DNA from 3 places in the Paenibacillus sp. JSM ZJ436 genome. Region 3 is predicted to be linked to each of the others. Evidence: riboswitches for the same ligand, from Rfam matches in the RefSeq annotation. Region 3 holds a riboswitch; each other region holds the start of a gene.
The links. Region 3 has a riboswitch for cyclic di-AMP ahead of ACH6EH_RS19115 (C40 family peptidase). Riboswitches for the same ligand answer to the same signal wherever they lie in the genome.
Positions count from the first base shown of each region.

Region 1: linked by a shared signal. The riboswitch ahead of ACH6EH_RS17875 (ubiquitin-like domain-containing protein) and the one ahead of ACH6EH_RS19115 (C40 family peptidase) in region 3 are both predicted to bind cyclic di-AMP.
Region 2: linked by a shared signal. The riboswitch ahead of ACH6EH_RS14315 (C40 family peptidase) and the one ahead of ACH6EH_RS19115 (C40 family peptidase) in region 3 are both predicted to bind cyclic di-AMP.

Region 1 is NZ_JBISEO010000019.1:48,611-50,870, forward strand. It holds gene ACH6EH_RS17875 (ubiquitin-like domain-containing protein) at 70-1,299, opposite strand; cyclic di-AMP (ydaO/yuaA leader) riboswitch at 1,576-1,794, opposite strand; gene ACH6EH_RS17880 (TatD family hydrolase) at 2,001-2,260, opposite strand, start outside.
Region 2 is NZ_JBISEO010000011.1:32,076-34,335, forward strand. It holds gene ACH6EH_RS14305 (hypothetical protein) at 1-63, opposite strand, end outside; gene ACH6EH_RS14310 (2Fe-2S iron-sulfur cluster-binding protein) at 124-516, opposite strand; gene ACH6EH_RS14315 (C40 family peptidase) at 607-1,083, opposite strand; cyclic di-AMP (ydaO/yuaA leader) riboswitch at 1,088-1,221, opposite strand; gene ACH6EH_RS14320 (four-helix bundle copper-binding protein) at 1,395-1,733, opposite strand; gene ACH6EH_RS14325 (PQQ-dependent sugar dehydrogenase) at 1,815-2,260, opposite strand, start outside.
Region 3 is NZ_JBISEO010000024.1:29,071-31,330, reverse strand. It holds gene ACH6EH_RS19120 (GNAT family N-acetyltransferase) at 1-372, opposite strand, end outside; gene ACH6EH_RS19115 (C40 family peptidase) at 635-1,108, opposite strand; cyclic di-AMP (ydaO/yuaA leader) riboswitch at 1,112-1,247, opposite strand; gene ACH6EH_RS19110 (hypothetical protein) at 1,481-2,260, opposite strand, start outside.

The DNA of each region.
Region 1 (2,260 bases), on a different contig from region 3:
CATATCCTCTTCTTAGCATCTCATTATATTACATAAATAGTAGCCTATTTCTCATGGAAAAGTAAAACATTAGTTCGATTCCGGCTTGACGGGTCCAATGACATACACGGTATGCCCGTTCTTGCGTCCGAAGTTCAGTGCTGCACGCAGCGAGTCGTAATACACGTCAATCTTGTTGCCCTTGATCGCACCGCCTGTATCTTCGGCACGGCGGAAGCCAATGCCCTCAATATAAACCCACCAGCCAATCGGAATGACGTTAGGATCTACAGCGATGGTGCGGCCTTCCGTAACACGCGTACCGGAAGCGGTCTTCGTACCGATGCCCGGCTGCTCCGAGGAGTACGCCGTCATGGATACATTGTTCAGCACTTTCTTATATTCAAAATCAATACCGGCTTTAGAAACGACGTTGTTCTGCTTACTCTCTGAGCTTGAGCTCGACTGAACGGCGGCCTTTGGCTGAACGGCAGGCGTCTTCGCCGAGGTCTTAGTCGTCGTCTTGGCTACAGTCGTTGGCTTTACAGCCTGAACGACCGGCTCTTCCTTCACCGGCTCCGGCGGCTTCTTCGTGCCGACCGCGATCACTTTATCCATCGTCTTGCGTTCGACTTCCTTGGACACCACTTGTTTGGAAACCAGCTGTCCATCTTCATACACCTTCTCAATATGGTGAATGATCAGTCCCTGCTCTCCCGCTTGAACCACCCGGTTATCGCCCTTCAGAAGCGAAGGGTCTGACGTCTTGATGACCCGGTATTCGCGGACCTCTTCTTCTTGTACCTGCTGCTTACTTACGCGAATAACGCGAATGTCGGAAGCCTCGGACAGCTTGCTGTCCAGTGCAGGAGTTACTTTATCTTCATCCTGGACGGTAATGCCGGCTTTGTTCAGCACGTTCTGTACAGTGTCCTGGGTTGTAAATACCGTTTGCGTATTGCCGTCTGCGGTAACTGTAATAGGAACCGCACGCTGAATGACGATCCGGTCTCCATCCTGAAGACTTCCGTTTAGCGGCATGGATATTTCATCCTGCGGCTTCAGCGAGATCGAATGCTCTTCCAGCACATTTTGCAGCATGGCCTCATTCGTTTCCACCGTGGTCACCCGTCCATCGACCACCAGGTGAATTTCTTTGCCCGACTGGTTGTGTATAATCAGCAGTACGAGCAGCGTAATGGTGATGGTGCCAAAGGCCGCCAGCATCAGTTGACGCAGAAAATCATGCTTCCATCGTAATGCGTATGACATGCTGGATGATTGTGAATCATGGGTCTGTTCTGGTTGTAAAACGCCCACTGCTTCATCCTCCTTCATAGCCCCGCCCTCTAGATCATGCATGAGTGTATATGACGCGACTATAGCAAATTTGTCTCACAGAGTGCCCCGCTATAGATGTGCACCCTGCGTTACGCCCCGTCTGTTCGTGCATGTGTTCTGCCACCCCCCTTGTGTATCCCAGGGTATGATGGCGCTCTCTCCAATATTCTGAATATAAAAAAAGCCCGAAAAAGAGTATTAGAGACTCTTCTCGTGGCTTTTCCAGCTGTAGTCTTGGAAAGGATGCACGACCGTTGCCTCTCTTATTTACGCTTACGGGGTTAGCTGTCGGGTTCGGACGTAAGAGAGACGCCCTATCTCGAGTCAACCGCTCATGGCGGCTGCCCTCAAATTCACCCCAAAGACCCGAATTGAAATCAAATACAGTGCTCACAGCCCTTATGTATGGTTGCTCGTTGACCCTGTATCGGTTCCCCCGTTCTCCATGATCTGGAGATTAAGCGAGACGGTTTGTAAATGAATATGCTGCTGGTGTCAAACCAGCGCTTCATAAGTACTGAAAAGATGATACTCTCTTTACATGCAGGTTGTAAAGCAACGTTCAACCACATTTTTTCTGATAAATAGTTAAATTATTGTAATAATCGGACCGTTTTTGATGATAAAATCTTAATTCATCGCAAATACTCGCTTTTTCACCGCTTTTGCTCCCGATTTCATCAAATCCCAAATCGTTCCAGACCATTTCGGGTTGTAATTTCACTAATTTCTTCCAGAGACAACCCCTTCAATGCAGCGGCTTGCTCTGCCACATACTTCACGTAAGAGGACTCATTTCTTTTTCCCCGGAACGGGTGCGGTGTCAAATATGGCGCATCGGTTTCCAGTAAAAGGCGGTCCAGCGGCACCTGTGTCAGCACCTCTTTAGGCTGTTTGGCATTTTTGAACGTAATGGGTCCGCCGAAGGAAATATGAAAGC
Region 2 (2,260 bases), on a different contig from region 3:
GCCTTTGGTTGTCTCCACAGGGGGGACATATCCATAGGGCACCTTTTGCAGGTTTCGAGTCATACACATTCCCTCCTAACCGTTATACAAGATAGCATGCGGCATCTGGCGCTCTCCTTATTCCTAGAAATAAGGCGCGTGCCGAATCGTCATATCTCCGGGCTGCTTCACCTTGGCTTGGCAGCCTAACCGGTAGCCTTCCTCCAGCTCCTCCGGATCGAGCCGAGCCTCCTCAGCCTCGTTCGGAGCGGAGAGCAGCTCCTCTCCTTCCAATATGATGCAGCGGCATCGCGCACAGGTTCCACGTTTGCAAAAGGAGTTCCATTCAACCTGATGCGTCTCCGCGATCTGAAGAACGGTCTCCCCGATGATTGGCTCTACCGACCTCTGCACACCGGATTTAATGAGAAGCAGGGTGCGCTCTTCGTCCCGCTCCGTTGTGATCACGAGCTCCGGCTCAGGATTAGAAGCGGGCCGCCGGCGTTGATGCAGATATGACTTCAGTCGCTTGAGCATGGAATCACCCCCTCCTTCATATCTCCATGATACACAAAAAGCCTGCGAAATTCATCGCAGGCCCCTGATTCCAATCATAATACCTCTTGCTTAGCTGATTTCGCCCACCATCTGGATGTAATCCTTCTGGTCGATCACCCGGCGTGCAGTCACGTACTTGCTGTCATAGTAAGACTCGCTCAGCTTGCTGATTCTTACACCTTTACTGGTGGAAGCATGCGCAAATTGACCGTTACCAATATAGACACCGGCATGAGATACGCCTCTGCCCGTCGTGTTAAAGAATACCAGATCACCAAGCCTTAAATCATCACGCTCTACCTTCACACCAACGGTAGCCTGGGCTGCGGAGGTACGTGGCAGGTCTACATTATACTTGCTAAATATGTACAAAATGAACCCGGAGCAGTCAAATCCACTTACGGTCGTGCCGCCCCACTTATAAGGGGTTCCGACAAGCTTAGTCACTTCAGCTTGGAGCTTCGGCCCCTGATCTGCGAATGCCGTAACCGCACCCGATGAAAAGATTAAAGCAGAACCTAGTACAGACAATAGCAGCTTCTTCAAAAGATAGTGCTCCCTTCGGTGCCTACGGAGTTAGCTAAGGGTTCGGTTAAGGGTCCCCTATATTCCCTCTCAAACAAGAATAATTCACCCGGCAGTGGTTCCCCCGTTTTCTATATCGAAATTCGGCATATTGATGAAATTTTTGTAACTCTCTCCCTTAATGTAGTACATTAAAGGACAAGCTGTCAATCATTTTTGTAACCAATTTGTCATGGGTTTCAGTCAGGGCTTGGAGCATGACAAAAACGGCCCAAACACATTCTTTAGGAAGTGTTTAGGGCCGTTTATAGGACTTCATAATAGCGTATTAGTTAGGCCGCCATCTCCCGGCAGGCCTTGGCGCACGAGAAGCAGGCCTCCGCACATTGACGGCAGTGCTCATGCTCGTGCTTGCTGCACTCGTTTCCGCAAGCCTCGCACATTTCAGCACAAGCCTCACAAATTTGCTTCATATAGCTGCTATTCATCGACATTGCTTGAGCTGCAAAAGCGCAGAGCTCTGCACATTCCCGATCCAGCTGGATACATTCCTTCATCATTTGCAGGTCTTCTTCCTCCAGGCAGGCATTGTAGCAGCGATTGCATGCCTGCATGCAGCGCAGGCACTCGTCAATACATTGCTGAAGCTTTTCAGGTGATATGGTTGACATAAGATGTGCTCCTTTCCTGTAAAAGATTTATTCTGCCCTAGACAGGTCTCCATTATCATTAACCAGAACCCGCATATTTAATCATTTCTGCTCTTGCTTCGGCTGAAGCAGCAGCAGGCGGTCATCTCCTGGAGATGGTGTCCCGCGTCCGTCGGTATTGTTCGTAATGAGGTAAACTCTATCCTCACTCTTCTGTACATCGCGAATTCTGCCGACACCGTCCAGCACGGTGTTCAGCTTCTTCTTTTCAAGATCAAAGCGGTATAATGCTTCTCCCCTCAGACCCGCAATCAGGAGCATGTCCTCTCGTTCATAAAGAGTTCCCGAAGGGGCAATGGCTTCCTCGCCGGTATGAAACAAAGGAGGTACCATCCCTTCCTGCTGCTCATCCCCGATGTTATCCGGCCAGCCATAATTACTGCCCGGCTCAATGCTGTTTATCTCATCATGCCCGCCGACACGGCCGCTGGGACCATGCTCGGAATTGAACATGCGCCCTGCCGCATCCCAGGCAAGACCTTGAGAAT
Region 3 (2,260 bases):
CCAGGCCAAAACCTCCAGATCTAAGGGGCCGCTTGGATAACGCCGCTTGGCCTCGTCCACAATGGCCTCCACAAATCGCTTACCCATTCCATGTCCGCACCAATCAGGTCGCATCCCGAGACCGATGCGAATGACCCGGTCCAAGGGAAATAGCTGTGCGAACCCCCATAGTCTGTCCTGCTCATCCACCACAGAAAGATACTGCTCCTCCCGAATGAGGGGATCGCCGAATTCCACGCCGAGCTGAACCATTTGCTCCCAAGGGAGCCATCCATAAATATTGTAGGGCTCCGGGTAACGCCAGCTGCATACGTCGATTGCATGCTCAAAGGTCATGGGAACTGCTCGAAATAAAGGGTATGAGTCAATCATGGGAGGCACCTCACGGCAAAGGGTTGTTTACGCTTTAAGAATATATACCATATTATTTTCCAAAATGTGTTTCATACTCAGGGATACGGGTATTAAAGCAGTAAGACGCACGAGAAGATAAAAAGTTGTGGCTTTTACATATTTTTTTGTAAAATGAAAAACCTTTTGCCTTCTTCCTGCGTTATAGAAGTATAGCACAAACAAAAGCCCCGAAGAGATGTTGGCGCATCTGCTTCGAGGCAAGTCAATGACATGAATTGGATTAGTTGTAATTCACGGCGACGGCCTTGTACTTGCTCTCACTCATGACCCGCTTGGCTCCGACATAACGCTTGGCGAAATAGCTGGAGTTGAGGCTGGTAATGGTGACTCCTTTGGAGCTGGAGGAATGAGCAAACTTGCCGTTGCCTACATAAATCCCAACGTGGGAAACACCGCGGCCTGTCGTATTGAAGAATACGAGATCACCGGCCTTCAGGCTGCTCTTGGACACAGAGGTCCCCACCTTATATTGAGCGGAAGAAACACGCGGTAAGGTGACACCGAGCTTCTTGAACACATAACTTGTAAATCCGGAACAATCAAAGCCTTTCGTCGTTGTTCCACCCATCTTGTAGCTTACGCCCATGACCGGCTTAATCGTGCTGGTAAGCTTCGAATCTGCGAAAGCGCTTCCGGCAGTAATGCTGAGCGCGAGCGCTAAACCAAGTGAGACTGCAGCCAACTTCTTCTTCACGTGAAAAGCTCCTTCCAAGCCTGCGAGGTTAGCTTAAGGGTTCGGTTGAGAAGGTTAACCTATGACCCCTCTGTTACAAGGTCAATTCACCCAGGACGGATCCCCCGTTTTCCTATCGGAAATTCGGCTTTCTGAAAAATGTTAAAGTATTGGACTCAACGACAATATGGCTAGGTACATAAATGATGACATCAAGATGACAAATTTGTTACTATCACTTTCGTTATTTTAGCAGAGTATTTACATTTTGGCAAACAAAGGAACGATATTTAATAAAAAAAGAAACGGATGTCCCGGGAAGCAGCAAAAAGGAGCTGTCGCCACAAGATTCAATCTTGTCGGCAGCTCCTTTTTTAGTGGATCGATAACTCTTTATTTTGTAGATGATGATTTAAATACGTGATACTGTGAGGCCATTCCCCACACCTGAAAAAGGCTCTTCAGGAAATAGGAAGCCTGCTGCAGCAATAGGCCGATCAGGCCCGACCACCATAAGGACATTCCGCCGATCAGTAGCGAGGACAGCAGGGCCAGACCGCCAATGAGCAGGGAGAGCGGAAGCGCGCTGCCGAGGCGGCGCAGGAACAAGAGCAGGGCTGCGGGAGTTCCTGTGCCGGAGGTATATCCAAACTGCATGTACAGCAAAGCCAGACGGATGATCCATACATACAGAAGCCATCCCAGCACCCAGAGTCCCGGCTGCAGCAGCGCCTGCGGATGACGGGCTGCTTCCATGAAGGAAGGCAGGGCCTCCGGAAGTAACCAATACAAGGGCAGCCCCAGCAGGATCAGCTCCAGGATATAGAACAGCGTCAAGGGCTTCCACAGTTTCCGCATGCCTTGAAAAAGAAACAGCCCCCGCTCCCCCTCGGCTTCCCGGTGTAGATGATACATCATTCCGGCCCGAATGCAGGGAGTCAGCAGAATATGCACAGCCGCTAGGAGAATCAGCATCCATACAGCACCGGGAAGCAGGCCGCCGCGGGTCAATGCCAGCTCTCCTTCAAAAAAATAAAGCAGTCTGCTCAGCTCATGCGGAGCGGGATCGGGGTATCGCAGCAGCAGCGGCACGACGATGGAGGAAATGAGGCGATACAGGCAGTACCCCCAGAGCAGCCGATATACAAATAGCAGAATAATGACATAAAACTG